Regions from separate parts of the Brevibacillus sp. AF8 genome, predicted to be linked through region 2. Evidence: riboswitches for the same ligand, from Rfam matches in the RefSeq annotation. Region 2 holds a riboswitch; the other holds the start of a gene.

Region 1 (15,372 bases), on a different contig from region 2:
ATGATCCTTTTGATGATTCGGATGAGTAAGTCACCAAGAAAACCATCAGATACGATGGTTTTCTTTCATTTTCTAATCAAAGGAGGACTCCAATGCGGACGATCTTGTTTGATTTCGACGGCACAGTTGCCGATACCCTCCCCTTGATCTTCACCGCTTTTCGCTCCACCTTTCAGCAGTTTTTACAAGAGCATTATACGGACGAGCAGATTGTAGCTCTCTTTGGCCCCACAGAGACAGGCATCTTGCAAAGCAAGCTTCCCCCACATGCGCATGACAACGCCTTCGCACATTTTTATCGTGTATACACAGATGAACACTCCCGCGTACAAAATCCGGAAAATATCCGAATGATGCTCGACGAACTTCACGCAGCCGATATCCAAATGGGAATCGTAACAGGAAAAGGACGAAAAAGCGCTGACATCTCCCTTCGCGAATGGGGATTAGATTCGTATTTTTCCGTCGTGATTACAGGGGATGAGGTCACACATCCAAAGCCTCATCCAGAAGGTATTTTTACTGCTATGAAACAGCTAGGCGCAACTCCTGCGGAAACCATTTTCGTAGGTGACAGTGATGCTGATGTTTTGGCTGGTCGTGCCGCTGGTTTGCGAACAGTCGGTGTGGATTGGCTTTTGGTTACACAAAAGTCGGGAAAATTCGATCCCGAGCCTGACTACCACTTTACGGATGTGCAAGCTTTTACCGATTGGATTCTCGGACGCTAGTTGAAAAAAGGGTGTGCCCCTGCCGCAAAAGCGTGGACACACCCTTTTTTGATTAATACGCCCGTCCGAACCAGACACTATGCTGTGACTCTTTGCCGCAGCAAAGGCAGACTTTCTTTTGTACAGGAGGCTCAAACGGGATGTTGCGAGAGGTGAACTTGGTTTCTTCCTTGATCTTCGATTCACAAGCGTCATCCCCACACCAGCCAGCTAACACCCATCCGCTCGTTTTGTTTTCGCTCTCGTTTTTGGCAATATGAGCGGATAGCTGCTCCAGTGTGTCGATCCCCAGATGTGAGTTTTCATCACGGAATGCTAGTGCTTTTTGGAACATATTTTGCTGAATCTCTTCCAACAGTTGAACAACGGTCTGCGCGATACCTTCAAGTGAAACCGTCACCTTCTCCCCTGTATCGCGTCGAGCCAAAATCACTTGACCATTTTCCACGTCACGTGGGCCGAGCTCCAGACGCAGAGGAACCCCGCGCATTTCCCACTCATTGAACTTCCAGCCTGGTGTTTCTTCGCGAAGATCAGCACGGACACGCACTCCTGCGGCCTTGATTTCGTCAAAGAGCGGATCAAACGCCTCCATGACTTTCTCGCGCAGCTTCATCGGACCGACCGGGATCATAATCACCTGTGTCGGAGCCATGCGAGGCGGCAACACGAGACCGCGGTCATCGCCATGCACCATGATCATCGAACCAATCAGTCTCGTAGAGGTGCCCCATGATGTGGTGTGAACGTACTTGAACTGATTGTCGCGATCCAAAAACTTGATTTCAAAGCCGCGCGCGAATTTATCGCCCAAATAGTGCGAGGTACCCGCCTGCACTGCTTTTCCATCCTTCATCATCGCTTCAATGGAATACGTGTCAACAGCACCCGCAAAGCGTTCACTTGGTGTTTTTTGTCCCTTCCAAACCGGAATGGCCAGCTCCTGCTCAACGACCTCTCGGTAAATCTCCAGCATTTGCATCGTTTCCTGACGAGCTTCCTCCTCTGTCGCATGTGCCGTGTGGCCTTCTTGCCAGAGAAATTCCGATGTCCGCAAGAACGGCATTGTCCGCTTCTCCCAGCGAAACACGTTTGCCCACTGATTGATTAATACAGGCAGGTCCCGATAGCTCTGAATCCATTGGCTGTACATATGCCCGATGATCGTCTCGGAGGTTGGACGTAGTGCGAGCTTTTCCTCTAGCGGCTCGCCCCCAGCCTCTGTTACCCAAGGCAGCTCTGGATTGAAGCCCTCGATATGCTCTTTTTCTTTTTGAAAGAAGGACTCGGGGATCAGCATCGGGAAATAGGCATTGCGATGCCCTGTCTCCTTGAAGCGCTTATTCATCGCCTCTTGAATTCGCTCCCATAGCTCAAAGCCATCCGGCTTGAAAACGATGCAGCCGCGCACCGGTGTGTAGTCCATCAAATCCGCCTTTTTGATGGCATCGATGTACCAACGCGAAAAATCCTCCGATTGCGGTGTAATTTCTTTTACAAACGCTTTGTCCTCTTTCATCCGTCTACGCTCCTTTTTGTTCTTACGTAAAATGCAAAAAATCCCCCATCCCAAAAAGGGACGGAGGATTAACTTCCGCGGTACCACCCTGATTGACCATAGCAATACGCCATAGTCCTCTCGATAACCCGATAACGGTGGGCATCCGGCTAAGCTCTTCACCAGCGGCTTCAGGATGGGATGCAGTTATCCTTTACGTATCAGCCTTCCAGACTAGGGCCGACTCTCTGTAACGTGGGAATAGCTGCGGGTCCTTTCATAGCCTTTTGAAACTTTCTATTAAGTTAACATATTAGCGAGTCATGTCGTGGTTGTCAATTGTTGGTACGCGCAGCGATTCTGGAGCCGAGCTTCACGTAGATCGGATATGCGACCACTGAAATCATAACACCTTTGAAGAGATTGAACGGCACGATTCCGTACAGAACCAATGACCAGATGCTTGTCGCGTTGAACATAGTCAAGAGCTGTTCAATCGGCATTTGATAAAGCACAGCGTACGCAGGCAACAGCACATATGCATTTGCCACAGCCATGACGATCGTCATCAAAACCGTCCCCAGAGCGAGACCAGTCAGGAAGCCTTTTTTGCCTTGACCCAGACGCTGCATGTAGACAGCGGCAAAAATAAAGCTTGATCCTGCTACGACGTTTGCGAGCTCACCGATCAAAAGGCCATCTGTATTTTTGAAGAGCATGTGCAGTGTATTTTTCAGTACCTCGATAAAAATGCCAGCTACAGGTCCGTACATGAGTCCCCCGATCAATGCCGGGAGTGTGCTGAAGTCGAGCTTCAAAAAGCTTGGCATCAGTGGTACGGGAACCTCGAGATACTGCAGAATAAATGCAACGGCCGCCAGCATGGGAATCGTCACCAGCTTTTGGGTTGCACGTGTGCGCGAAGAATGCAGCGCTGTTTCTTTCATGTTTACCATCTCCTCATTTTTCTACTCCTTCTTGAGGAATGGCAACAGTCGTTGTATGCTCACACGTCTTGTTACACAAACAGAATAAACCCTGTGGCTATGTTCCACAGGGCATTTGCAAGCGTATGACAAAACCATGCGCAAATAAAAGGTACAAGAAACAAGAGGGCTGGCCTCTACGTTCTCATCCCGTTTGCACAGGTAAACAAGCACGTGTGATAAACGTACTGTCGTCATCCTTCTCCCATCCAGACTGTACTGTCGGCTCTGGAATCACACCAGATCCTGCACTCCGTCGCAACTTTACGCTCGGGAGGCTCGCGGGCTTAACATGCGTAAAGCATGATCACCGCCGGTCGGGAATTTCACCCTGCCCCGAAGGAATGTGTAGTTGTATACAGCATATTATACTGCTGTTTTTTGATTTGACAATAGAGGAAACTGCCAAAGCGACACTTCTTATTTATTTTTCCGATGTGTTTAGTGTGAATAGCGAATAAAAAAGACACTTGCTAACTAGAGAGCACATTATGCTATCATTCGCTTGTACAATAGAATCGGCTCCTCAAGGGTGGTCGCGGCTCATCCCCATAGAAAGGGGGTGAGATCGCCTTGGTTGTTACCTTGACCAAAAAGAAATAGACCGCCCTTGAGTTGACAGCTCTGCGGTCTATTTCACAACATAGTATTGATCCGCACCCCTTTGCGGGAAGCGCCTATTGTACCGACCGTTCCGGTTGCAGCCGGGATGGTCTTTTTTTACCTCACAACGACTTCGGATTATAAATAATCAAGAACCCGCTCCCCGATACTTCGTGACTCCCCAGTTCCAGACCAACAGCCCAATCCCGAAGAAAATAACAGCCACTACCGGCGTCATTGCCGCATATGTGTACCAGACTTCCTTGCGCAAAAAGTAAGCCGCCGGATAAACACCTACGAAAGCAAACGGCAGCACGTAGGTGAGCACAAAGCGAATAGCCTTGTTGTACACGTCTACCGGATAGCGCCCATATTGCTGGATGTTGTAGATCATCGGAGCAATCCCTGTCCGCGAGTCGGAAAAGAAGCTAACCGCGGCAATCGCGGTATACACGCCACCGTAAATCAGTGCCCCGCTGATCGAGAGCCCGATAAAGATGAACACGTCGTACCAGTAAAACGACAAATCGAGTTGAATGGCAGCATACCCCATGATGATGATCCCGGTTATGACGCCAAAAATGCGGTCTGGCGCAATCGACTCGAGGCACACCTGCGCCAGATTGTGGATCGGTCTCGTCAGGATGCGATCCATCTCGCCCCGGATGATGTACCGTTCGTTGAAGTCCCAAAAACCGAAGAACATCGAGAATAACGCGTATGGAACCAAAAAGAACCCATAGATAAAGATAATCTCGTCACGCGTCCAATCCCCCATCAGCGGAACATGGGTGAACACAACAACAATAAAGACAAGATTGATCAACTCAGAAACCAGATTGGACACAAAATCCCCGAGAAAATCTGTTCGGTAGGCAAGTCTCGTCTTGAAGTACTGGCTCAGGTAGTCGGCAAAAATACTGAAAATATGTCTCATGTCTTGCATGCTCTACCCTCCTTGCACAACCAGCTTGTTGCGGGCAAGACGCCACATCACCAAGATGGGAACCAGTATGACAAACATCCAAACCACCTGAAAACCGATCAATTCCCAGGAGCGTTCCGTTGTAATCGCACCTGTGAAGATCAAGCTCGGATAGTAGTTGACCGCCTGAAATGGAAGATACCCCATTACCGTTTGCGCCCAACCGGGGAAAAAGCTGATCGGCAGCACGAGACCAGACAACAGATCCACCACGACCCGCTTGGCTCGCATCATGCCATCGTTTCGGAACAGGAAGAAAGTAAGCAAGCCTGTCACCAGATTGATTTGTGTATTGATCAAAAACGCACACATCAAGCTGATCAAATACAGTCCCCACCCAGTTGCTGTCGCAGGGAAGCTGAACGGAATGATCAGACTGATAAGGAAAATGCCTGGACCCGCGAAAAAGAGAAAACGAAAGATCCCTTCCCCAAAAGCCTGCGCCGTTTTCACGGACAAGTAATTATAAGGGCGTATCATTTCAATCGCGACCTTGCCTTCTCGGACGTCCTGGGCTATTTCCGTATCGATGTTGTTAAAATAAAACGCCCGCGACATCCAAGCAATCGCAACGTAGGAAGTCATCTGTTCCACCGTAAGCCCGCCCAGCTGCTGTTGACCTCCGTAGATCGCTCCCCATAAAAAGTAGTACGCACCGATGTTGATCGCGTAGATAATGATCCCGCTGTAATAGTTCACACGATAGGCAAGCATCGTCAAAAACCTCATGCGGATGAGTTCCATATAAAGCTTACGCATGGCTTCTTACCTCTTGGTCTGAGGAATAAATGTTGCGAACGATATCCTCTGTGCTCGTCTCCTCGATTTTCACATCGCTGACTTCAAAGGAGGACATGACCGTCGACAACACAAAGGGCAACATTTCTTGACTTCGCGCTACTTTTACACTGAGGGTAAAGTCATTGATTTGCTCGATCTCACAAGGCATCTCGCCCAATGCCTGACGAAGAGCATCTGCTGAAGTGCGCTTTTTCATTTGAAAGGACACTTCTGTGCCATTGCCCCATTTTTCCTTGAGGTCATTCAGTAAACCATCGAAGATCAGCTTTCCTTTGTCCATGACAAGCACCCGTTTACAGAGTGCTTCGATGTCTGACACATCGTGAGTCGTCAACAAGATCGTCATATTTTCCGTCTCGTTCAGATTGCGGAGAAACTCACGGATTTTTTGCTTAACGAGGACATCGAGTCCAACTGTCGGTTCATCGAGAAACAGCAGGCGTGGCTTATGAATCAACGAAGCAGCCACTTCACAGCGCATCCGCTGTCCGAGACTCAGCTTGCGCACTGGCTGACTGACGAACGGAGAAATTTCCAGCTCTTCAATCAAACGCTCCAGCCATTTTTCTCCTTCTACTTCGTCAACCTTATAAACACTTTTCAACAGGCGGAAGGACTCTAGCGGAGATAGGTCCCACCAAAGCTGAGAGCGTTGCCCGAAAACAACTCCGATGGATCGAACGTACTCTTCCCGCTGCTTGAAAGGCACATAGCCGTTGATGACGATTTCGCCATCGCTCGGGGTTAAGATACCCGTCAGCATCTTGATCGTGGTCGATTTTCCGGCACCATTTTCCCCAATCAGCGCGAACATTTCCCCTTCCCCTACTGTAAAGGAAAGGTCATCCACCGCTTTTACTGTCTTGTACTCTCGACTGAACAAATCACGAAAAGCACCACCAAGGCCCGGTCTGGACTGATGAATGCGGAAATCCTTTTGTAAATGATTTACCTGAATCATGGAAAACCGTCCTTTTTTCTTCGCTTAAATACCATTTGTAGTGTATATGAGCCAATCGAATTGTGCAAAAGGCAAACTGCACCAAACTGTTATTGAAGATAAAGGATCATGCCCGTTTTGTCGTCTGACTTTTTAAAACGGATATAGTGGAGGCATTCGGGATCATTATTTTCCAGAGTGATGAGCTCGTCTGTATAACGTTGCAGCCCTTTATGTACAATCGGCAGCACCGTTTCTTCCCACTTTGGCTGTGCTCCACCTATAGTTCTCGGCATGAAAAGACCATCCGTTACCAGCACCAATGCCTTCACGCCAACTCGATTCATGCGTCCATACTCGATAAAATCCCGACAGGCAACATCACCATTCAACACTCCGTAGCCTCCTGGTCCATTCGCCTGATAGCGGTTATGGATCAGGATGTCCATACATCGTTCGTACAGCTCTGTTCGGGTACACGATCCTTCGTTGATTCCTTCTTCCCACTTCGCCAAGGCGGCCTGGTCCAAATGGCTGACTTGCGTGTGCGTCAGGGGTCTTACCATCTCATCATCATAAACGGCAAATATCATGCAATCACCCAACTGCGCATACTCGATATGGGCATCTCCTACACGAACGACTGCACAGGCCGCTCCCCACAATGCTTCCTTTTTCTCAAGATTGATGCCACTTTGCCGCATCTGCTCCTGAAGGGTTTCGTTTATCGTCCCCAAATAATTGTGCAAAGCTGCATCCTCCGGCATTGCTTCCAACTGCTTTTTTACAAGGTCAGCCGCGATAGCTCCTCCTGTCTGCCCTGCTTCGTTCTCATACGGAATCAGCGACGTAGTGCCATCGATGACCGCATACACATGTTTGACCTGCTGAATCACATAGGCGTCCTCATTGCTTTTGCCGCTTCCTTTCATGGAGATGCACTCAAGTTTCATGATGACCCCGCCTTTACCCTTGGAGTGATTTGCTTGAAAATTGTATCATTTTTCCTTTCCTTCATCTATAGCTCTCCGTTCATATCCACTTGTTGAACAGCTGTGGTAAGATAATGAAGGACTTTTTCCAAAAGAGGTAGTTCCAAAAGAAAAGAGGGAATATGCATGAAACGTGAACGATCCGCGCAACTGCACGAGCAAGCACTCGACGTCATTCTAGGCGGGGTAAACAGCCCTTCCCGCTCTTTCAAGGCCGTAGGCGGGGGAGCACCCGTAACGATGGAACGTGCCCAGGGCGCGTATTTCTGGGACGTGGACGGCAATCGATATATTGACTATTTAGCAGCATATGGCCCCATCATTACTGGCCATGCACATCCACATGTGACCAAAGCGATTTGCGAAGCGGCTGCCAATGGAACCCTGTACGGTACGCCTACTCCATGGGAAATTACCTTTGCAAACATGATCCGTGAAGCAATCCCTTCGATGGAGCGCATTCGCTTCAACAATTCCGGTACAGAAGCAGTCATGACCTGCATTCGTGTAGCACGTGCCTATACCGGACGTGTCAAAATCATCAAATTTGCAGGCTGCTACCACGGCCACTCTGATTTGGTGCTCGTTGCTGCCGGCTCGGGGCCATCTACTCTGGGGATTCCAGACAGTGCAGGTATTCCGCAAAGCATTGCCAGCGAAGTCATTACCGTCCCTTTTAATAATATCGAAGCATTCGCAGAAGCTATGAGCAAATGGGGAAGCGAAACGGCTTGCGTCCTCGTTGAGCCGATTGTCGGCAACTTCGGTATCGTGGCACCTGAGCCTGGCTTCCTGGAAGAGGTTAACCGCATTACGCACGAAGCTGGCGCCCTTGTCGTCTACGATGAAGTGATCACGGCCTTCCGCTTCTGCTATGGCGGCGCACAAAACCTCCTCGGAGTCGAGCCTGATCTGACTGCATTGGGCAAAATTATCGGTGGCGGTCTGCCAATCGGCGCTTATGGCGGTCGTCGGGAAATCATGGAGCAAGTCGCCCCACTCGGCCCTGCGTATCAAGCAGGAACAATGGCTGGTAATCCTGCTTCTATCCGTGCGGGTATTGCCTGCCTGGAAGTATTGAAGCAGCCGGGCGTGTACGATGAATTCGAACGACTTGGCGCTATGCTGGCGAACGGAATCATCGAAGCGGCAAACAAACACGGCGTGACCATTCAGCTCAATCGTGTAAAAGGGGCATTGGCTGTTTACTTTACGGACGAGCCTGTTCATGATTACGATGCAGCTCAGAAAGCGAATGGAGAAATTTTTGCCCGCTTCTTCCAGCTGATGCTGAATGAAGGTGTATGCCTGGCTCCATCTAAATATGAAGCTTGGTTCGTGACGACAGCTCATACAGAAGAAGACATCCAATACACCATCGCGGCTGTAGACCGCGCCTTTTCTCAGCTGTAAACCATTCCCACGTCCTTTCGTATCCGTCCGAGGAAATAATAAACCTGTTCGCGATTATGTTTTCGAGGAGGATATCCCGGTGTCCAAAGGTGAAAAATCATATCCGCAGGCTCCTGAAAAGACGTTGGATTCCAAAATGAGCAGTAAGATGCTCGAAGTGAAGGGCTTTCAAAACCCGCGAAAAACCGAGCATCATAAAACTCAAAATCACGACAGATGAGCATCAAAACAGACACATTCCCAATCATACTGACGAGGAATGTGTCTGTTTTTTCGCATGCGGCAACATTGTCAATATTGGTCAGAGATTGTACAATAAAATAGTGAAACTGTCATAGGACTTATTCGTATACATGAATATGGGACAGAATGAAGTAGTAAGGTTACATGTATGGTTTAGCAACATTTCGTTTTCATAGATTACAATGAGGAGTGAGTGTGGAATGTTTTTCCATCCTATGGATTTCCTGATTCTGATTGCATTCGGACTGTCGCTCTGGGCACAGTTCCGTGTGAAAGGAACTTTTAACAAATTCGCCGAAGTTCCTACCTCCTCCGGTCTTACCGGTGCAGAGGCAGCCCGTCGCATGCTCGATGCGAACGGCTTGACGAACGTTCCTGTTCAACATATCCCAGGTACATTGACTGACCACTACGACCCGACTGACCGTGTCGTACGCCTGTCTGATCCCGTATACTTCGGCAACTCGATTGCCTCTCTGTCCGTTGCTTGTCACGAGGTAGGCCATGCGATTCAGCACAAGGTCTCGTACCCGATGCTGGTAGCACGCCATCGCATTTTCCCGGTAGTCAACCTGGTGTCTGGTGTGGCGCCATTGCTGCTGTTGGCTGGTTTCTTCTTCAAAATGGCTGGACTCCTGCTCATCGGGATTATCTTCTTCTCCGGAGCAGTTGCCTTCCAGCTCGTCACACTACCTGTCGAGTTTAACGCAAGCAGCCGCGCGAAAGAACTGATGCTCAAAATGGGCTTCATCCGGAATGAAGAAGAACGTGGCGCAAGCAAAGTACTGGGCGCAGCCGCTCTGACGTACGTAGCTGCTGCTCTGATCTCTGTTCTGGAGTTGGCGAAATACATCATGATTTTCCGAAGCTCTGACGACTAATCCGTTAAACGAAACGGCAAAGGTACAGCTCTCTCATATGGGAGGCTGTACCTTTTTTCATGAGGCTACGTTACAATAAGGCAGGGGGTTTTGCACATGCGAATTGGAATCATTGGATTAGGCAGTATGGGACAAATGCTGGTGAAATCACTCTGTAAAAGCGGTGTGGTTCAGCCCGAGCAAATAACCGTCTTCAATCGAACAAGAGAAAAGGCTGAAAATCTGCAAGCATCACATGGTATTCTCATAGCCAAAAGTGCGCAAGAGGTGTGCGATCAGGCAAAGCTGGTCTTTCTCTGCACAAAGCCACTGGATATCCTGCCTGTACTGCGTGAGCTGTCTATCCCCAAAAGTGTACATATCGTTTCTGTAGCAGCAGGTGTTAGCATCGATGATTTGGAAACCGTCCATACAGGTGCCGTAAGCAAGGTAATTCCTACAGTCACTTCGCAAGAGCTGCATGGTGTGTCTCTGTTTACATGCAGCAGTCGAACAAGTGCAGAGGATCGCAATGAGCTTCTCGCTCTCCTGTCTTCCATTAGTCAATCACAGGAAGTATCCGAGGTCGAGATCGAAACAGCGACGATCCTCACCAGCAGCGCACCAGGACTGATCGCAGGGATTCTTGATTCCTTCGCGCAGGCAGCCGTTCGCAAAACACCGGAGCTTGACTTGGATACTGCAAGAAGCATGCTGGTGGAAACGATGCTGGGAACCGCTCTTTTGCTCAAAAACGAACAGCTTAGCTTCGACCAGCTGATCGAGCGTGTTGCTACCAAAGGTGGCATTACCGAGGAAGGCTTGCGTGTGCTTGACAAGACGCTTCCTTCAGGGTTTGACGAGTTGTTTGCCATGACAGAATCCAAGCACGCTGCTTTGAAGATACTTGTTCAACAACAAATAAAAGCATAAATCGCGGATAGGAGAACAACACGATGATCATCGGTTGGATTGGTTTGGGTAACATGGGTATACCAATGGCTAGCAATCTGCTGGCTGCAGGCTACGACGTACGTGTCTGGAATCGTACGCCGGGAAAAGCTGCACCATTGGTGGCATTGGGTGCGAAAGAGACTGCGACTTTGTCTGAGCTCGTGGCAGAAAGCGATGTACTTTTTACCATGGTTAGTGATGATGATGCTGTAAAAGCAATCTATACAGGCTCAGAAGGCCTCTTGCGTCTTCCTGTGCAAGGAAAGCTGGCGGTGGACATGAGCACTATTTCCCCGGATACTTCCCGTTTTCTTGCCGAGCAGGCCAAACAAGCTGGGCTGCGCTTTCTCGATGCGCCTGTCTCTGGCAGTGTAGGACCTGCAAAAGAAGGGAAGCTCGTCATCATGGTAGGTGGCGAGAAGGCGGATTATGAGGTAGTCAAGCCGATGCTGGACAAGCTAGGCAAAGCAGCCTTTTATTTGGGCCCAAACGGTGCTGGCACGTCTGCCAAGCTGGCGATCAATCTGTTGCTTGGCATTACGGTACAAGGTGTCTCAGAGACATTGCTGTTCGCACGCTCTCTCGGTATTGGCACAGAACAGATGCTGGACATCATTTCCGAGAGCGCCGTGGGAACCCCGTTAATTCGCGGAAAAGCAGCCTCGATTCTCGCTGACGACTATCCGGCTGCCTTTGCCCTGAAGCATATGGCCAAGGACCTTCGATTAGCGCATGAAGCAGGCGTTTCTACACCATTGGCGGAATCCGTCAATGCCACCTATCGCCATGCACTGGAATCAGGACTGGGAGAGCTCGATTTGATGGCGATCCTGCGTCACCTTGGCGGAAAATAAGCATTGTGCCTTGACTGACCCAATATAAGTGAAACAGCGGCTACCTAAGACCTGAAAAAGAAAGTCTTGGAATGGCCGCTGTTTTTTGTCATTCCACGCAGAGCATACGCCTATGTTTGACATATATTGCTTACAAAAGGAGGAGTAGGCTATGCATCATCCCAATTTTCCGTATATACAATACAGTCATCGACTCCCAGTATACGCTGGTAAGACCTTTCGCTATGATTATGATGATGGCAATATATTTATCATCGATTTCTTTGACGCTACTCACCGGCATGATGTCGGGATTGCTGGGATGCATAAAGGATTCAATGGTTACTATACATTCAACTACGTGGAGATAGCCCCTTGCGTATACTTTATGTATTGGCTGGAAGAAGTCTATACGGTCAGCCAAGTTGCTGATTTTCATAAGATGCTGGTCTATACCCATTATACCTATGATGCACAGGGTGTTCGAATAAGTCTGTTCCATTCTGGTACCATAACCGAACTAGACAGCTCCACCTCCTAATGCTTCACCAACGCTTCAAACTGTCGGATCATTTTATCCAGTTCTGTCACAGATTGCGTCAGCCTGTCCATATCGCCCAGCGTCGTTTCGGCAACAGCGCGCACTTCCTCTGAGCCAGCCGATGTTTCCTCGGAAAGAGCCGTTACTTCTAAAACGGCATCGACCATTTGCCTAGACAGCTTGGCCTGTTCATCCATCCGCTGTTTAATATCGTCAATGGAGGCAACGGTCTGTTGTACCCGCTCCACGGAATCTCCTAACGTTTCGCCAGTCTGCCCGACGATTCGGACGCCCTCCTCAATCACTCCATGCCCTTCCTCTGAACGCTTCATGAACTGGTAGATTTGCGACTGGATGTTATCAATAATCCCTTGAATGTCTTGCGTCGAATCGGCTGTCTGCTGAGCCAGCTTGCGAATTTCATCAGCTACCACCGCAAATCCCCTGCCCGCTTCACCCGCTCTCGCTGCTTCGATCGCTGCATTTAACGACAATAGTTTCGTTTGGTTGGAAATCGACGAAATCATGGTAGAGATTTGCCCGATTCGCTCTGATTGGCCATGCAACTCAGTCATAGACTCCATGCTCTGGTTCATCAGATTTTGAACCATATTCATTTTGGCTGACGCCTGTAATACAGCTTCCTTGCCTTCCTGAAAAGCATCGGAAAAATATTCGGCCCGACATTGCTTCCGTAAGCACTTTGGCTAATAGTTTGGCTCTGGTAGACAACTCCGGCACCCAACGCAAGGAAAGCCAGACTGGCATAGCGATCAAATGTTTTACTCATGGCTGTTCTCCCTCCCTGTTGAAAATCTGTTGCGAGGCGAGTGAAAGAGAGAAGAGGTCTTGCCCCTTCCCTCTGTGTCCCGCTTTATTTATGAATCCCGATCGCCTTCAACAGTTCCTCGATCTGTTTATCCTGCTCGTCCAGGAATGCTTTGAAATCCTTCGAGTTCTTGTAATCGCCCTCTACGCCATCCGCCTTCAACAATTGCTTCCATTCTTCTTTTTCACTCAATGCCTTGAAGGTTTTATCCCAGTATGCGACCTCGGCTTCTCCCATCTCTTTTGGACCCAATACGCCACGCCAGATCGTAAATTCCGCATCCAGACCAAGTTCCTTCATAGTCGGCACGTCGCTCAAAATACCGCCAAGACGCTCAGGCGAAGTCACGGCCAACACGCGGATTTTTTTCGCTTCCAAATAAGGCAGTACCAGCGATACAGGCTTGGCAGCAGCTTGTGCATGGTTGCCGAGCAGCGCGGTGATCGATTCTCCACCACCCTCATACGCGACATACTTCACCTTTTTCGGATCAAGACCGTACTTGTAGATCGGAAGCATTGCAATCACATGGTCCATGCTGCCCGGTGAGGAACCGCCAGCGATTGTCACCTGTGTAGGGTCTGCCTTGATGTCATCCAAGAGAGACTTGAGATCCTTGTACTTGGAATCAGCAGGCACGGAGATCGCGCCGTAATCTCGCGTTAATTGCGCCAGAGGAGTTGTATCTTTGTAGCCGTATGGACTATTTCCCTCTTTTTTGTGGTTGTTCAAAAGCACAGGCGGTGAATTCACCAGCAGCTTGTACGGGTTTTTGGTTTCTTTGGTGGCATATTCCGCCATGTAGACGCTGCCTCCCCCGCCAGGTCTGTTTTCGACCAGGACGGTTTTTGTTACCAATTTCGTGTCAGCCAAACCTTTTGCCAGAAGTCTTGCCGTTTTATCCAAACCACCGCCTGCCCCGTTGGGAGCAACGAGCGTGATCGCTTTTTCCGGATAGTTGGATGCAGCTGCAGTCGCTTGATCTTTTCCAGTCTCCTTGGTCCCGCCACAAGCAGCCAAACTGACCGTCAGTGCTGTAGACAAAACAGCCAACATCCATTTTTTCGTTCTTCTTTGCATGACAATTCCTCCTACTGTTTCGTTTAGTAAAGCGCTTACATTGTTCTGTGAGTGGCAAAGCCCGTAAAGGGTATTTCGCCACTGCACAGACTTTCTTCATTTCCTTAAATAAAGGCAGAATAATCAGTTATTTATTACGTAAGACGGATACGGGCACATGTGCATAGCCCTCCATCAGCCTACGGGCTGTTCTTCCATTGGCTGCCCGACTCACAATCCAGTTAGTTCCATGCTGTTCCACTGTAGACTCTACATAGATCACTCCTGACGGATGCCCAATGCGAATTCCTTTGTTTTGTGTGGCGACCACTTCATTCGGAATAGTTCCCGGGATTTTCGCCGCCGCTGCCACTGCAATGGCTCCGCTTACTGCATAAGCACGATGAAGACTCCCCATAGAAATGTAGCGTGAAACCAGATCGATCTCATTCTCTTCAATTCTGCGATGAACGGAAGTGCTATACACTTGAGGCGGAGCAATCATCGCAATCTTTGGCAGTGCATGTGACGATGGCGATACTCTCTCTCTGTCTTCTGGCTGAATCATTCCGATTAAAATGCCCGCCTCGACTCGAATTGCTTCTAATGTGGACATGAGCCCTTTATTGTTGTTGACCTCAGCTTGCAGCTCTGTTCCCTGCACGCCCACATCCTCTGCTCGCACAAACACCACAACGTTGGCGCAATCGATGATCGACACTTTGAACTGACCTCCATCTTGCAAGCGGATCGTATCGGTAGCATGTCCGGTAGGCAGTGTCTTCCCTGTAAAGGTACCGCCGGAGTTGAGAAAATTGATCATGATTTTTGCTGATGAGCCGGGTACACCGTCGATGACAAAGTCTCCTTCGTACTCGATTTGCCCATCCTTCACAGGAATTTCGGCCACGATCATCTTTTTGATATTGGTGTTGTAAATGCGTACGTAGGTAACCGGCTCCTGTAACGGCACATATCCTTCCTCTGCTGCATACAAGCCGACTGCCGTGACAAAGTTACCGCATGTAACGTTGTAATCGATGACCTTTTTCTCCAGGCTGACCTGACCAAATGTGTAGTCAATATGCGCATCAGGCTGAAGGG
Region 2 (15,372 bases):
GGGGCCGAATTTGCCGGTGACTTTCGTGCCCATCGGCTCGGTCAAAACCAAGCTGGAGACAGAGCTGAAGGAAGCTGGCATCAATATGGTGCTGGCGACGGTATATATTTTTGTGGAGGTTGATCTGCGCATCGTGATCCCTTTTGCAACTGAGGAGCAGACGGTCACGACGAAAATCCCGATCACCCACTCCTTGATCATTGGCGATGTACCGACGTATTTGTATAACAACCCGGAAGGCAAGCCGGATGTGCCGCGGATTCCTGGGGAAACACCGGACGGCACTCCGTAATCGCTGAATAGGAAAAAGCGGCAGCGCGTTGCTGTCGCTTTTTTTATAAGGCTTTAGGAAGGAAGGAAGGAATAGCGTAAGCATAGACTTGAAAAAACTGCGCTAACATATTGCAGTAGCAGAAGAACTGCATTTCAATCACGCTGCGAGCAACTGAATATGACGCAACCACCGTTGACACAACAGGAAAAACATATTATTTAGGGAAGTCCGTATTCATTGACCAAGGTTTGTTAAATATTCACATTCTCTGCCATCATTTGCCGCTATGATGAGAGTTGGATGTGATACCTATGAAAAAACAAAGGAAAATCCTCTTTCTCATCCTGTTAGTGGCAGGAACTTTGCTCGATTGGTCCAGTAGTCAGCAAAAACAGGACGTCGATCTATATACGATAGGAATTGTGATTGCCAATGAGGATCGAAAAGATAAAGTAGCGGGATTGAAGGCGGGATTGCAATCGCTGGGTCTAGGTGAAGGAGTACGTGTTCAGTATGCACCTGTCTATTTGAATGCGGCTCAAACCCTTGAAGAGGAGCGCTCCCTTGTCCAGGACTTGATTTCCCAAAAGCCTGATGTAGTCGTCACGACAGGGGCGCACGAGACCTTTTTAATTCAACAGGAGACAACGACGGTTCCCATTGTTTTTATCGGTGTCGCCTCACTGGTCGAGCTACCGCTTGTTGAGACAGAGGGGACAGTTACGTGTGGAATCAGCAATGGCCAAATGGATGTGATTGGGAAAAGGTTGGAGCTGACAACTCGTTTGTTGCCTGATGCCAAGCGGATTCTGATCATTGCCGATTCTCATGCTCCTACGACAGAGCGGGCAATCGTAGAAGCAGGGTCAGCCGCTTCCTTGCTTGGTGTTCGCTTGCAGGTGGAGCAGGTTGCTTCCTCAAGAGATTTGGAGCAATTGCTCAGTAAGCTCTCTCCAGGAGAATACGACGCCATGCTTCCTTTACCTAGCTATGTTCTGGAAGATGCGATTACTGATTGCTTGCCTCTTTTGATCGAGAAGCAATTGTTTGTCATGGGCGCATACCCCGAGCAGGTGAAGGCTGGCTTGTTTGCCGCTTACGGCGTTTCTTTTCATGCACAAGGCATGCAGGCTGCTCATATGGTGGCTCGGGTGTTGGATGGAGTCCCTCCAACCGATCTGTCAATCGAATGGCCGGATGACGTGCGGCTGGTTGTCAATGCTGCTTCCCTGTCCAAGCTGCCTATTACCGTAACCGATCAACAGTGGTCATTGGCACAAGAATGGTATGGAGTGAAGAACAAATGAGGAGGAGCAGACTACCGCGCATCAATCGACTAAAGACAAAGATGCTCCTGTTTGGGCTTTGCATGTCCATCATCCCTTTTCTGATTCTTGGTTATATCAATTTGCAAACGAGTAAAGATAAGGTTCGAGTAGAGGTAGACAGAGCCAATCAGATCTACGTGGAAAATATATTGGCGCAGTTGGATATGCTTTTTTTACATACGACCCAATCCATGCAGGTGGTTCAGCAGCGTTTTCTCAAAGAGCGCCCTAGCGATGATGATGCATATTTTTTGTTGAATACGTTATTAAAAACCTCCCCTTACATGGAGGAGGTCGCGCTTTTTCATCAGGATGGAGGGCCGCAGTTTTTGCTGAATCGCTGGAAACACCAAAGAGTGGATATAGTCAGTGAGCAAGACAACCAGCTTCTTCCCACCATCCAGTCGGGAAAACCATACATCGGAAGCATTGTCCGATCAGCGGAAGGGAAGCTGCTGGTAACGGTCGCGATCCCTCACGTATCTGCCAACGGTGTAAAAGGCGGCATGTACGCAAAGCTCAATGTAAAACAGTTGCTCGAACAGGTCACACTGCGAGCTCGATATGAAAACGAGGCCTATTTGTTCGTCACGGATGGGAAAAGCGATGGGTTTGCAGATCCGTTTATGTTGGGCAAGCCTTCTGATGGCTCCTTGACCTATTATGAACAAGCGGTTCCTCCCTCCTGGACACTACCAGATCGAACTGACAAGCCTGTTATCCGTACGTATCAGGCTTCCAATGAAGATGTCATGGTCAACTATGCCATGCGTTCTTCCGTCACCCATTGGGTCATTATGCTGGAACAGTCAAGCCAAACGGCGTTTGCTGCCTTTTCAAAATTGGAACAATCTCTGCTCTTTACGACCTTATTCATCGCACTTATCGTGTTGGGGATTAGCATTGTGTTTTCTGTCTCATTTAGCCGATTAATGGAAAAGATCGAATCCGCTGTGCAAAAAATCGCGGGTGGCGATTTATCCGTACGAATACCAGTGACGACCTCAGATGAAATTGGCAGGCTGGCAGCGTCCTGCAATGAAATGGCACAGAGTCTGGAGACGAAGACCAATCAACTTCTGGAAGAAAAGAAACGGCTTGATCTCGTCGTCAGTGGCATGGGGATGGGACTGATTCTCGTAGATGAATGTTTTCGTATTCGCTGGATTAATCAAACGGCGGCGGCGTGGTTTCAGGATACGGCAAATCTCCTGGGGAAGGACTGCCATCAGACGATTGGTCAGCATTTCAGCTCATGCAGTGGTTGCATGCTCCGAACACGACAAATGGTAAACCAAAATCAGACTGACCTTATTTCCTCCAGAGTCGATCAGGATGGACGTGTCCGTTCCTATCGACATCAGGTTTTCCTTCTGCATCCGGAGAAAGAATCGTCGGCTTTTCTGGAGGTCATCGAGGACATCACGGAGAAACGAGAGCTGGAAGCCGCAATCGCACAAGCAGACAAGCTCGCTGCTATTGGACTCTTGGCGTCGGGCATCGCCCATGAAATCAATAATCCATTAGGCATTCTGTCGTTGTATGGACAAGACTTGCGGGACCGTCTCGTGGAAGAGGATATTCGAGATTTACAGGACACAGGGGAGCTTACCCAATACTTGGACACGATGGACAAACAAATTAACCGCTGCAAGGAAATCACGACCCGGTTGCTGCACTTTTCGGGAAAATCACCCGTTACCGTAGAACAAGTAGATATTCATCAAGTCCTATCAGACATTCTCATTCTTTTATCCCATGAAATACGTGTCAAACATGTAACGGTAAACCAGTCTCTGTTGGCCTCTGCTCCGTTTCTTCTCGCTACCCCTGGACAACTTCAGCAGATCTTGCTCAATCTGTTAACCAATGCACTGTACGCGACCCAGGAGCGGGGAAATATTGAGATAGCAACTGATTCTCCATCGAATGATCGGCTCCGTCTGTGGATCAAAGATGATGGATGCGGTATACCTGCAGCAGATTTGCCACATGTTTTGGAGCCTTTTTATACAACCAAGCCTCCTGGAAAAGGGACTGGTCTCGGGTTATCGGTCTGCTACGGGATTGTGACGAATTTAGGCGGAGAAATCGAGATCGAAAGTACGCCAAACATAGGCACGACTGTTACGGTCATCCTGCCGTCGGCAAAGGGGGAATGAACAAAAGATGCACACTGACACTCGGATACTCATTGTTGATGACGAAGCAGATTTCCGCCATCTATTAACCAGTCGATTAAAGAGAAAGGGATATACCACGCTGGAAGCACCTGACGGAATCAGCGCGCAGCAGCTAGTAACCAGCGAAACGATTCATGTGATTCTGCTTGATTTGAAAATGCCCGGGATGGACGGTCTCGCCTTTCTGCAATGGTGCAAGGAAGCCTCTCCTGCCATTCAAATCATTGTTGTAACGGGACACGGAACCATCGAAACAGCTATCGAAGCGATGAAACGCGGTGCTTATGATTATTTGACAAAACCTTACAATCTCAATGAATTGGAGGTATTGATTTCCAAGGCCATAGAAAAACAGCAGTTGACCGAGGAAAACCAACAGTTGAGAGAAGTGCTGTCGACAAATGGGAAAACGACGTTTCAAATCGTTGCGGAAAGCCCGAAGCTTAAAGAGGTCTTAGCAACTGCCAAGCGAGTAGCCAGTACGGATTTTCTCGTTCTCTTGAAAGGGGAAAGTGGGACAGGGAAGGATGTCATTGCGAGACTCATCTATGAATGTAGTGAGCGAGCAGCTGAGGCATTCGTACCGATCAATTTAGGGGCGATACCAGAAACGATGCTGGAAAGTGAACTGTTCGGACACGAAAAGGGAGCTTTTACAGGCGCAACTGCCCAAAAAAAGGGACTGGTAGAGATTGCTCACCTGGGGACGCTCTTTTTGGATGAAGTAGGGGATTTGCCTTTTCCTTTGCAGGTCAAGCTACTCCGTTTTCTGGAAACGGGTGAATTTCGCCGAATAGGGAGCCCGATTTTGCACAAAGTGGATGTTCGGATCATTGCTGCTACCAATGCCGATCTGGAGAAGAAAGTGGAAGAAGGAACGTTTCGGTCCGATCTCTATTTCCGGCTGCATGTCATGGATATAACGATTCCACCCCTCGCCAAGAGAAGAGAGGACATTTTGCCATTGTCGGCTTTCTTTTTGAATCGACTGAAGCGTAAGTATCCAGTCAAACCGCTTTCTGTGAAAGCCCAGGCCGCGCTTTTGGCCTATTCATTTCCTGGGAATGTTCGGGAGTTGGCTCATATGATCGAACGCGCTGTCGTTTTGGCAAAAGGAGAGGAGATTGAGGACAAGGATCTCTTTCCTCATGAACAGCCAGTGCATCACAACCCGTCAGATCGAAAGCTCCTTTTCTCTGCAGAATCGGGGGAGGAAGAGGCGTTTTTACTGAAACACGTAGAGCGAGAACATATCAAGCATGTGCTGGACGTTCTGCAATGGAACAAGACCAAGACAGCTGAGAAGCTGGGGATCAGCGTGCGTAATCTGTACCGAAAAATCGAAGAGTACGAGCTGCGACCGTGACATTTTGTCGCGTACTGACCATGACATTTTGGCATGGTCTTTTCTTTTTCTTGCTATTTGGAAGCGCCAAGTCGTTCGTTTTCCTGCTTCTATGGTTTGGCACGCCTCTTGCTACTTTCATGGTGTGAATGCACGATCAACATGGAGGAGTGAGACCTATGTTCAAAAAAGAGAAGACAGGCTGGAAGAAGCTGTCTATGGTTGTAGTGGCGATGCTGGTCTTTGCAGGCTGCGCTACACAGCAGACCGCTCAACCCACCTCAACAGCGAATGAGGCCAAAGATAAAACAGCGAGTGGGGCAACGGGAGCAATCAATTTAGATTCCTACACCCCGCCTAGTATGGACAAGGTGCCAGAAGGGCCATTGGGAGAATCGATTAAGTATGGACATAAGTTAATGAATGAAACGAGCACAGTGATCCCTGAATACACAGGGAATAAGCTTTCCTGCTCCAGCTGTCACGGTAATGCAGGAATGGATGCGACCTCCCCATTAACGGGTGTCACCGCAGTCTATCCCCAGTACATTCCAAGGTCTGGAAAAGTGATTACTATTGAAGATCGGATCAATGGTTGCTTTCAACGAAGCATGAACGGAAAGCCATTGCCTTACAACAGCGACGAAATGAGAGCGATGGTTGCCTATCTGACATATATCTCAACAGATGTACCAGTAGGAATTAAAGAGCGCCCGTGGATAGAGAAAAATGATATGAAGAGCGTACCTCAACCGAATGTGGCAAATGGAGAAGCCCTCTTCCAAAAATCGTGTTTACAATGCCATGCTGCTGATGGATCAGGTACAGGTCCAAACTCTGGCCCAGCACTATGGGGGGATAACTCCTTCAATATTGGTGCAGGCATGGCTCGAATTTCCAAAGCTGCTGGCTACATTCAGCGTAATATGCCTTTAGGGGAAATGGGTGGCATCAAGCAAGGCTCGTTAACCGATCAAGAAGCTGCGGACCTAGCTGCCTATATTTTGTCCAAGCCACGTCCAGACTTTGCCAAAAAGGCACAAGATTGGCCAGCTGGAGGGGTTCCAAAGGATGTGCCGTATGAAGTAGATAGCGCCAAGAAGAAGCAATAGGAACTCAATATCGAACCCCAAAATGGGGGCTGTCCCAAAAGTTATAAAATGACGGAGGGATAGTCCTCTTTTTGATAAAATGGAAGGATCATTCACGACTATTGTCAAAAAAGGAGGCACAAAATGAGCAGAACCTTTCAAAAAGGCATTATTTTCGATATGGACAACACCTTGTTGCAATCCAGGATCGATTTTACCGAGATGAAGCGGGCCATTTTTCAACTATGGGTGGACAATGGGATCGTTTCCCCAACATTTGAATGGGAAAAGCATACCGCATCACAGCTCATTGAGATCGGGCGAAAAGCGGAGCAGATGACGTCAGAGTTGGAGCAAGCGATGTGGGATGCAGTAACCGCGATCGAGAAGGAAGGGATGCATGGTGCTGTTCTGGAGCAACACGCGGTAGAAGTGCTGGAGGAGTTGAAGAACCGCTACCAGCTGTATATCTTAACCAACAACGCGCATGCTGCCGCAATGGAGGCTTTGAACGAGACGGGAATCGCCTCCTACTTCGCTGAAATCGTCGCCCGCGAGCAGATGACGGCATTGAAGCCATCTCCCTCCGGCGTTCACTATATTCGCAGCCGAAAGCCAGATTGGCCTGTTTCGGCCTGGACGATGATCGGGGATTCGTGGATCGATGGCAAGGCGGCCTGTGATGGACAAGTTGCTTTTATTGCCTATCAAGGGAATGAGTTGGACATGGAGCGAAATGGTGTTGTGCCAAGAGCGTACATCAATGATTTGAAAGAACTCCTGACGGTCCTCGAAATGTGCGAGCAAGAGTAAAAGTGCACTTCTCCAATAAATGATTACAGACAATAGCGAAAAATATGCTATACTTTGCCTAACTGAATACCAGCCTTCAGGGTAGGGTGCAATTCCCGACCGGCGGTAATGACGAACGCACGTCTGAGCCCGCGACTCGCTATCGAAGCAGTTGATAGCGACTGACTTGGTGCAAATCCAAGGCCGACGGTACAGTCCGGATGGGAGAAGGTATTTGGAACGGCCTGTTTCGCTGTTTTTTTCAAAAAACGGTAGAAGCGAGGCTTCTTTCTGAACGCCCTGAGCATAATATTCATGGGCGTTTTTATTTTTCATAAAACTTCATAGCGACAATCTTCAGGGCAAGGTGAAATTCCTGACCGGCGGTAATGGCGTACGTACGTCTGAGCCCGCGACTCGCTGACCACGCTTGCAGCGACTGATCTGGTGAAAGTCCAGAGCCGACGGTACAGTCCGGATGGAAGAAGATTTTTTGCTTTCTTCATTTGTTTTTTCAAAAAACAGATGAGGTAAGGCTTCTTTCCGTATGCCCTGAAACGCTGTGAGGTTTCAAGGGCTTTTTGCGTTGTGTTGGCTGGAATGATGGAACAGAAAGGAGTGCGGTATGGAACAGGACAGCAAGTACATGGATCTGGCGCTGGAGCTGGCACGATCGGCACGAGGCCAAACCAGTCCGAATCCCATGGTCGGAGCTGTGATTGTGAAAGATGGAACCATCGTGGGAATGGGAGCGCATCTGCGGGCAGGAGAGCCCCATGCTGAGGTGCACGCACTGCGGATGGCTGGGGAAAAAGCGCAAGGTGCGACCGTATATGTGACGCTGGAGCCTTGCAGTCACTATGGGAAAACACCGCCGTGTGCAGAGGCATTGATCGCAGCTGATGTACGTCGTGTGGTTGTAGCTACGCTCGATCCGAATCCATTGGTGGCGGGACGAGGCATCGAGATGCTGCGGGCAGCAGGAGTAGAAGTGGCGGTGGGCGTGAGAGAAGAGGAAGCGAAGGCGCTCAATGAAGTCTTTTTCCATTACATCCAAACCAGACGTCCATTTGTGACGGTAAAGACGGCCAGTACATTGGACGGAAAAATTGCTTCGGTCACGGGACACAGTCAGTGGATTACTGGTGCAGAGGCTCGGGCAGAGGTGCATGAACTTCGCAGGCAGCATGATGCAATCCTGGTTGGAGTTGGGACGATTCTCGCTGATGACCCACTGTTGACGGCGCGCAAGGGAGAGCAGTGTTTTGGGAGCCAGCCAGTTCGCGTGATTTTGGACAGCCAATTACGTACGCCGCTGGATGCCCGTGTCGTTCAGAATACAGATGCGAAGACATGGATCTTTACGACAGATGCAGCCCCAAGGGAAAAGCAGGAGCTGCTTGCAGCAAGAGGAGTTAAGGTCATCACAATGGTAGGGCCAATTCTCGTGGAAAAGGTGCTGGATACGTTGGGGGAGCTGGGGATTACCTCGTTGCTTGTGGAAGGCGGACAGGAAGTAAACGGCTCCTTTTTGCAGGCGAGAGCGATTCAGAAGGTCGTGAGTCATATCGCGCTAAAGCTGATCGGAGGAAGCGGTGCACCCTCGCCGTTCGGTGGTCAAGGTTTTGCAACGATGGGAGAAGCAGTGCAGCTGACAAATGTCATGATCACTCCGATTGGGAAAGGCGATCTACAGATCAGCGGGTACCCACAATGGGAGGATCAGACGTAGCAGGTGAGGAGGAGAGAGCATGTTCACGGGACTGGTCGAAGAAGTGGGCGTGTTGGAATCGATTCAAGGGAACGAACAGGCGAGTCGACTGGTCATCCGCGCACAGCAGGTACTTGAAGGGGTGAAGCTCGGCGACAGTATCTCGGTCAATGGCATTTGCCTTACGGTTACTTCTTATACCAATCGTCAGTTTTGCGTCGATGTGATGCCAGAGACAATGAATAAGACGAGCTTGCGCAAATTACGCAGTGGACAGCGAGTGAATTTGGAAAGGGCGATGCGGCTGGGAGATCGATTCGGCGGGCATATCGTCTCCGGACATGTAGACGGGACCGGAATAGTTGCTTCACGAGAGGTGAATGCGAATGCAGTTGTGTTTCGGATTGAGGCCAAACCGCAGCTGTTGAAGTACGTCATTGCCCGTGGATCGATTTGCATAGATGGCATCAGTCTCACCGTGGTGGACGTAAGCGATAGCGGTTTTACGGTTTCGATCATTCCGCATACGCTGGCGAATACGAGTCTTGCAGACAGACGACCTGGGGACTTGGTGAATCTCGAAACGGATGTCATCGGCAAATATGTGGAGCGCTTGTTAGGTTATCAAAACCATGGCGGTACAGAAAAATCTGGCGGGCTCAGTCTAGCCTTTTTGCAGGAAAATGGCTTCGCGTGAGTAGGAGGGAGTAAGCATGTTTCATCGCATAGAAGAAGCATTGGAAGATTTGCGTCAGGGCAAGGCAGTCATCGTGGTAGATGATGAGGATCGGGAAAATGAAGGAGATTTTGTCTGCATGGCCGAAGCGGCTACGCCTGAAATGATCAACTTCATGGTCACGCATGGCAGGGGACTCGTGTGCGTGCCGGTGACAGAAGAGCACGCAACTCGCTTGCAGCTGGCTCCGATGGTGAATGCCAATACAGACAAGCAAGGAACGGCTTTTACCGTGTCTATCGATGAAGGGAGCACACACACAGGGATATCCGCTCACGAGCGCTCTCAAACGGTCTTGGCGATGCTCAATGAGCAGAAGACCGCAGAAGATTTCCGCAGACCGGGACATATTTTTCCGTTAATCGCGAAGTCTGGCGGTGTATTGCGCAGAGCGGGTCACACGGAGGCGGCAGTTGATTTGGCTCGCTTGGCGGGGGGCATTCCAGCGGGAGTCATTTGCGAAATTATGAACGAGGATGGCTCCATGGCACGTCTGCCGGAATTGGTAGAGATTGCACGCCGCTTTGAGCTCAAGCTGATTACGATTGCAGACCTGATAGCGTATCGGATGCGGACGGAATCCATGGTGAAAAAGGAAATCGAAGTGCAGCTTCCGACCGCCTACGGTGATTTTCGAATAGCGGCCTATACGAACGAGCTGGATGGCAAAGAGCATGTGGCTCTCATTAAGGGGGAGATCGGACCGGATGAGCCCATTCTCGTCCGCGTGCACTCGGAGTGCTTGACAGGCGATATTTTCGGGTCATACCGCTGCGACTGCGGTCCACAGCTGCACGCTGCATTGGAACAGATCGAAGCGAACGGACGCGGCATTTTATTGTACATGCGCCAGGAGGGCAGAGGCATTGGCTTGATTAATAAGCTCCGTGCCTACAAGCTGCAGGAGGAAGGCTTGGATACGGTTGAGGCCAATGAAAAGCTAGGATTCGCTGCTGATCTGCGAGATTACGGTATTGGTGCGCAAATTTTGCGGGATTTAGGTGTGCAACGCATGCGGCTTTTGACCAATAACCCACGAAAAATCCGTGGGCTTACTGGCTACGGTTTGACAGTAGAAGAACGGGTGCCGATTCAAATGCCGGAGCATCTGCACAATAAACAGTACCTGACAACAAAACAAGAGAAGCTGGGCCACCTGCTTCATCTGCACAGATAAGGAGAGGGAATAAGCGATGAGAACATTCGAAGGACATTTGGTTGGAACAGGTTTGCGTGTAGGGATTGTGGCAGGACGTTTTAATGAATTGATCGTAAGCAAGCTGGTCGGAGGGGCCCTTGATGCCTTGAAGCGTCATGGCGTAGAAGAGGAGAAGGTAGACGTGGCATGGGTTCCGGGGGCATTTGAAATTCCGTTGATCGCCAAAAAAATGGCGGAATCCGGTCGCTATGATGCAGTTGTTACATTGGGAGCTGTCATTCGTGGCTCCACTCCACACTTCGATTATGTCTGCAATGAGACCGCAAAAGGAGTCGCGTCCCTATCTTTATCCACTGGGGTACCCGTTATTTTTGGTGTTTTGACGACAGACAATATCGAGCAAGCCATCGAGCGAGCAGGAACCAAAGCAGGCAACAAAGGCTGGGAAGCCGCAACGGCAGCGATCGAAATGGCTAACTTATCTAAGCAGTTCGCCTAATCATTTCATATGGGTAGCGAGATAGTTCAACGGGGGCTTTGGCTCCCGTTTTCTATTTTTTTGGATAAAATCACCACGGGTAGGTCAAAGTAAGAAAGATTTTCCTGAAAAAAAGGGGGATCTAACGTGAAGCCGACTGATTGGTGGAGAGCGCAGGTAGAGGCCATACAAACAAAGCGGCGCATCAGTTCGGTACAAGCGCGGCGAAGTGAACAAATTACACCGGAAATGGTAAAACAGTGCATGCAAAACGTGGATGACCTCAGCAGCTTGTCATTGAAGATGAATGACGAAGAGGTACACGTTTTTTTTCTCGATACGCTGGTGGATGTGTCCCGGATTTATGAGAATGTCTTTCTTCCGTTGCAGCGTTCCGACGGGAAAGACCCGATGCAGGTGCTCCCTTTCTCACAGGAATGTCTTCTTGACGATATGGAGACGTTGATGAGTAACTTGCTACGCGGTCATACCATCTTGTTTTTCCTGGAAAGGGATCTCATTCTGCATGTGAATACATTTCAGGTCGCGCATCGTTCCATTACGAAATCCGAGACGGAGGCGACCGTCCTTGGACCGCAAGATTCCTTTGTTGAAATGCTGGAGATCAATTTGTCCTTGCTTCGGAGAAGACTGGCTACGCCTCATCTGAAAGTATCGAGCTACTCGATTGGCACCGAGGCGCACAACAAGGTAGCTGTGATTTATCTGGACAACATCGCGAGCGCAGAAAATGTGGAGCGCGTGAAAAAACGGCTCGACAATGTCATTTACCCTGGATTTGTCGGGATGCCTGTCTTAAAGCAAATGCTGGAGGATAAGCCGTACTCTCCGTTCCCGCAATTTGGCTTGACGGGTCGGCCTGACAATGCAACAGCAGCCTTGTTGGACGGCAGGATCGTGATCATGCTGAATGGCAGTCCGGATGCTGCTATCTGTCCGACTTCCTTTCTGGAGATGTTTAGTAGCCCCGAAGACTTTTACAATCGATGGTCAACGGCGAGCTTGCTGCGGGTGATTCGCTTTTTCGGTTTATTTATCACTATCATGCTTACCTCCAGCTATGTCTCTGTCTTGACGTATCATCCGGAAATGCTTCCACCCGCTTTGCTGACGATTTTGTCTGAATCGCGCAGTCGTGTGCCTTTTCCGCCAGTGATCGAGGTGCTCATTATTGAGCTCGTCATCGAGATTTTGAGAGAAGCAGGGATACGCATGCCGACTAAAATCGGTCAAACAATCGGTATCGTTGGCGGTATCGTGATCGGGACAGCCTCCGTACAAGCAGGGTTAGCCAGTAATATCCTGATCGTCCTTGTTTCTGTATCAGCGCTGCTTTCTTTTGTGCCACCCAATTTTTTGATGAGTAATGCGATTCGGCTCGTTCGCTATGGTTTTATCTTGATGGCAGGCGTATTGGGCATGTACGGCCAGATGCTGGCACTGTCGTTTTTATTCGCGCATTTGCTCAATCTGACTTCGCTCGGGACTCCGTACATGACCCCGGGAGTTCCGCGTCAATGGACCGATTTGATGAATAGTCTCGTACGTGCGCCATTGAGGTTTATCGTCAATCGAAACCGCATGTCCCGGGCAAAGCAAAAGCATGTCCGGCCAGTTGGGGAGGACTAAGGAGATGGATAGAGGGAGAATTCACAGCCTGAATCCGATCCTGGTAATCGGATTGATTATGAATACGATGGTGGGGGTCAATTTACTTGGACTGGCTCATTCTGCCAGCAAACTAGGCTACAATCTGTGGTGGTCTCCGATTCTGTTGGGATGCATCGTCAGCTTAACGTTAATTCCGATGATGGCCTTGTGCCGTCGCTATCCAGAGGATAATCTGTTTCGGATTCACGAAAAGCTTTTGGGAAAATGGCTGGGACGCTGTTTCAATATCTTGATTATCGTCTACGCCATTCTGAATGTATCTACCGCCAATGAAGGATATGTCAGGCTGGTGCAAACCTCCATGCTGAGCAATCAGACTGCCACATTGCCGTTGCTCGGATTGACTTTGACGATGGTCTACATTACAAATGGCGGCATCAAATTAATCGCGCGTTTTTGCCTGCTAACCTTCTTTTTTACGGGCTGGATGGTTTTTCTTTTGCAGTACGGATTTCAAAAGGGAGGATACACACATATTTTTCCTCTATTTAATACAGATTGGCGCAGTATAGCCGAAACCGTGCACAATTCTTACGCGAGTATGCTTGGGTATGAATTGGTCCTGTTTTTCTACCCGTATATCCAAGAGAAGAACAAGGCACACAAGCATGTGCTGATTGGGGTATGGATCGTGGTTTTGTTTTATGTCATGGTCTTGCTCACAAGCGTAGCTTATTTTTCCGAATGGCAAATGGAAAATCTTATATATCCCATATTGAATTTGTTTAAGGCTGTAGAGCTGTCTTTTTTGGAGCGGATCGAAAATCTCGGGATTGGTCTCTGGGTCTTCCTCATTCTCAGCACGAGTACGGGATATTTGTGGGTTGCACGTACAGGTCTTGAAGAAATGGCAGAAAAGACTCGGCTATGGCATTTGCTTTTACCGACCATTATTTCGTTTTTATTCATTGTAGGGCCATTATCTGTAGAAAAACAACGCTACATTTATGACAAAGTGACTGTTTACATAGCCTATGGATTGATCTTATGGCCTATTTTTTTGTTATTGCTTCATTCCTTGAGGTTCGGTAGAGGAGAGCGGGTATCATGAAGAGGGCAAGCTGGTTCATTGTTACGGTTATCCTCTTATTCAGCCTTTGCGGGTGCGGACGCGAACTCGAACTCGAACGGCCATCACTGGAAGACATGGCCATGATTGGGGTTATGGGCTTCGATTATGTAGATCGTGAAAAAATAGATGTCACCGTATCTGTACCGGTTCCCTCCAAAAATAAGGAATCCACGCAGGTATACTCGACTTTTGCTTCGATGACGAGCGAGGCGATGCTGAATCTCGCGACAAAAGCAGAGAGGACCATGTCTCTCTCTCAATTGCGTGTGATTTTGTTCAGTGAAGAATACGCCCGCAAAGTAGGGATCGGAAAAGTCATCCTTGATCTCTACCGCAATCCGATTGTAGGAGAAAATGTATACATTGCCGTCGTACAAGGAAAAGCGAAAGATGTCATCAAAAAAACCTATAACCACAGGCCGGAAATCAACACGTATTTGAACAACTTGCTTCGTCCGCGAGTGGAAACGGCCTTTTCGTCTTTTGCGACCATTCACGATTTTGTTTTTATGATGACCAGCAACACGATGGACCCCAATCTTCCTTATCTCATTCACAGAGACGGAGAGATTCAGATCACCAAGGCTGCCCTTTTTCGAGTGGACAGGATGATCGGAATGTACTCACAGCGAGAGGGGAAGCTGGTTCAGGGCTTTCTGGGAAGAGAACGCTTGCCACGTATGAGCTTCGAGTTCCAGCACGAGACGAAAACAGGTAAAAAACAAAGGGAAAAGGTCGTCTTCGATTTTGTGCGGGCAAAAACGAAAGTAAGAAGCGAAGGCAGCCTGAAAAAGCCTGTTATCCACATCGATCTTAAGGTAAGAGGAATGCTGGTAGGCTATTCAGGCAACAAGGATTTGGAGAAGCGGGCTCAATTTCGGACCTTGATTCAAGAGCTTGAGAAACGGATCAAAAAGGAAAGCATGGAGATGTTGGTGCGTTTTCAAAAGCAAGGGGTTGACCCGGCGCAGCTAGAGGAGAGCATTCGCCAAAAATATTATGGCAAATGGACACGCGAAACGGGTCTCGCCCTATATAAAAAAGCGAAATTTAATGTCAGAGTTCATGTGGATATCGTTGGTTTTGGGACACTGAAATAAGGAGCAGCAGCATTCCGGCGTGGTTAGAACAGACGCCTGAATTCGCGCCAGATCGCACCCAAAGTCCGGCGATTTACATTTTGGAGCTTGCCGTGTAACAGGTTCGTCAAACCGATGAAGGTGAGCTCTTGATCTTTCGTATACGGATACCAGTTGAACTCGCGTTTGCGCTTGCCCGGATCATGGATGACAGAGATGCTGTGCGTAAAGGCTTGCAGTCCTGAAGGTCCACGATAACGACCAATACCGCTCTGTTTGACCCCGCCAAAAGGAAGATGGGGATTGGCGTAGCTGATAATGACGTCATTGATGCACACATTGCCGCTGTCGATCTGACGAGCTACGCGATCCGCTTTTGTTTTATCGGCTGACCATACGGAGGCATTCAGTCCGTACGGTGAGCTATTAGCC

Evidence for each region. Region 2 has a riboswitch for FMN ahead of ribD (bifunctional diaminohydroxyphosphoribosylaminopyrimidine deaminase/5-amino-6-(5-phosphoribosylamino)uracil reductase RibD). Riboswitches for the same ligand answer to the same signal wherever they lie in the genome.
Region 1: linked by a shared signal. The riboswitch ahead of KB186_RS25155 (ECF transporter S component) and the one ahead of ribD (bifunctional diaminohydroxyphosphoribosylaminopyrimidine deaminase/5-amino-6-(5-phosphoribosylamino)uracil reductase RibD) in region 2 are both predicted to bind FMN.

What each region holds. Positions count from the first base shown of each region.
Region 1 is NZ_JAGQDN010000026.1:46,411-61,782, reverse strand. Features, by position in the region: gene KB186_RS25170 (winged helix-turn-helix domain-containing protein) at 1-29, shown strand, start outside; gene KB186_RS25165 (HAD family hydrolase) at 93-731, shown strand; gene proS (proline--tRNA ligase) at 784-2,250, opposite strand; gene KB186_RS25155 (ECF transporter S component) at 2,565-3,176, opposite strand; FMN riboswitch at 3,409-3,563, opposite strand; gene KB186_RS25150 (ABC transporter permease) at 3,967-4,764, opposite strand; gene KB186_RS25145 (ABC transporter permease) at 4,768-5,562, opposite strand; gene KB186_RS25140 (ABC transporter ATP-binding protein) at 5,555-6,565, opposite strand; gene KB186_RS25135 (protein phosphatase 2C domain-containing protein) at 6,655-7,497, opposite strand; gene KB186_RS25130 (glutamate-1-semialdehyde 2,1-aminomutase) at 7,663-8,949, shown strand; gene KB186_RS25125 (hypothetical protein) at 9,029-9,169, shown strand; gene KB186_RS25120 (zinc metallopeptidase) at 9,393-10,073, shown strand; gene KB186_RS25115 (pyrroline-5-carboxylate reductase family protein) at 10,170-10,985, shown strand; gene KB186_RS25110 (NAD(P)-dependent oxidoreductase) at 11,009-11,860, shown strand; gene KB186_RS25105 (MoaF-related domain-containing protein) at 12,012-12,380, shown strand; gene KB186_RS25100 (methyl-accepting chemotaxis protein) at 12,377-12,997, opposite strand; partial or broken gene KB186_RS25095 (tripartite tricarboxylate transporter TctB family protein) at 13,042-13,170, opposite strand; gene KB186_RS25090 (Bug family tripartite tricarboxylate transporter substrate binding protein) at 13,255-14,289, opposite strand; gene KB186_RS25085 (2-methylaconitate cis-trans isomerase PrpF family protein) at 14,417-15,372, opposite strand, start outside.
Region 2 is NZ_JAGQDN010000005.1:65,239-80,610, forward strand. Features, by position in the region: gene yunB (sporulation protein YunB) at 1-292, shown strand, start outside; gene KB186_RS09605 (ABC transporter substrate-binding protein) at 586-1,581, shown strand; gene KB186_RS09610 (ATP-binding protein) at 1,578-3,764, shown strand; gene KB186_RS09615 (sigma-54-dependent transcriptional regulator) at 3,772-5,151, shown strand; gene KB186_RS09620 (c-type cytochrome) at 5,310-6,242, shown strand; gene KB186_RS09625 (HAD family hydrolase) at 6,366-7,034, shown strand; FMN riboswitch at 7,103-7,250, shown strand; FMN riboswitch at 7,363-7,507, shown strand; gene ribD (bifunctional diaminohydroxyphosphoribosylaminopyrimidine deaminase/5-amino-6-(5-phosphoribosylamino)uracil reductase RibD) at 7,639-8,745, shown strand; gene KB186_RS09635 (riboflavin synthase) at 8,765-9,421, shown strand; gene KB186_RS09640 (bifunctional 3,4-dihydroxy-2-butanone-4-phosphate synthase/GTP cyclohydrolase II) at 9,438-10,637, shown strand; gene ribH (6,7-dimethyl-8-ribityllumazine synthase) at 10,654-11,118, shown strand; gene KB186_RS09650 (spore germination protein) at 11,245-12,747, shown strand; gene KB186_RS09655 (GerAB/ArcD/ProY family transporter) at 12,752-13,840, shown strand; gene KB186_RS09660 (Ger(x)C family spore germination protein) at 13,837-14,961, shown strand; gene KB186_RS09665 (aldehyde dehydrogenase family protein) at 14,985-15,372, opposite strand, start outside.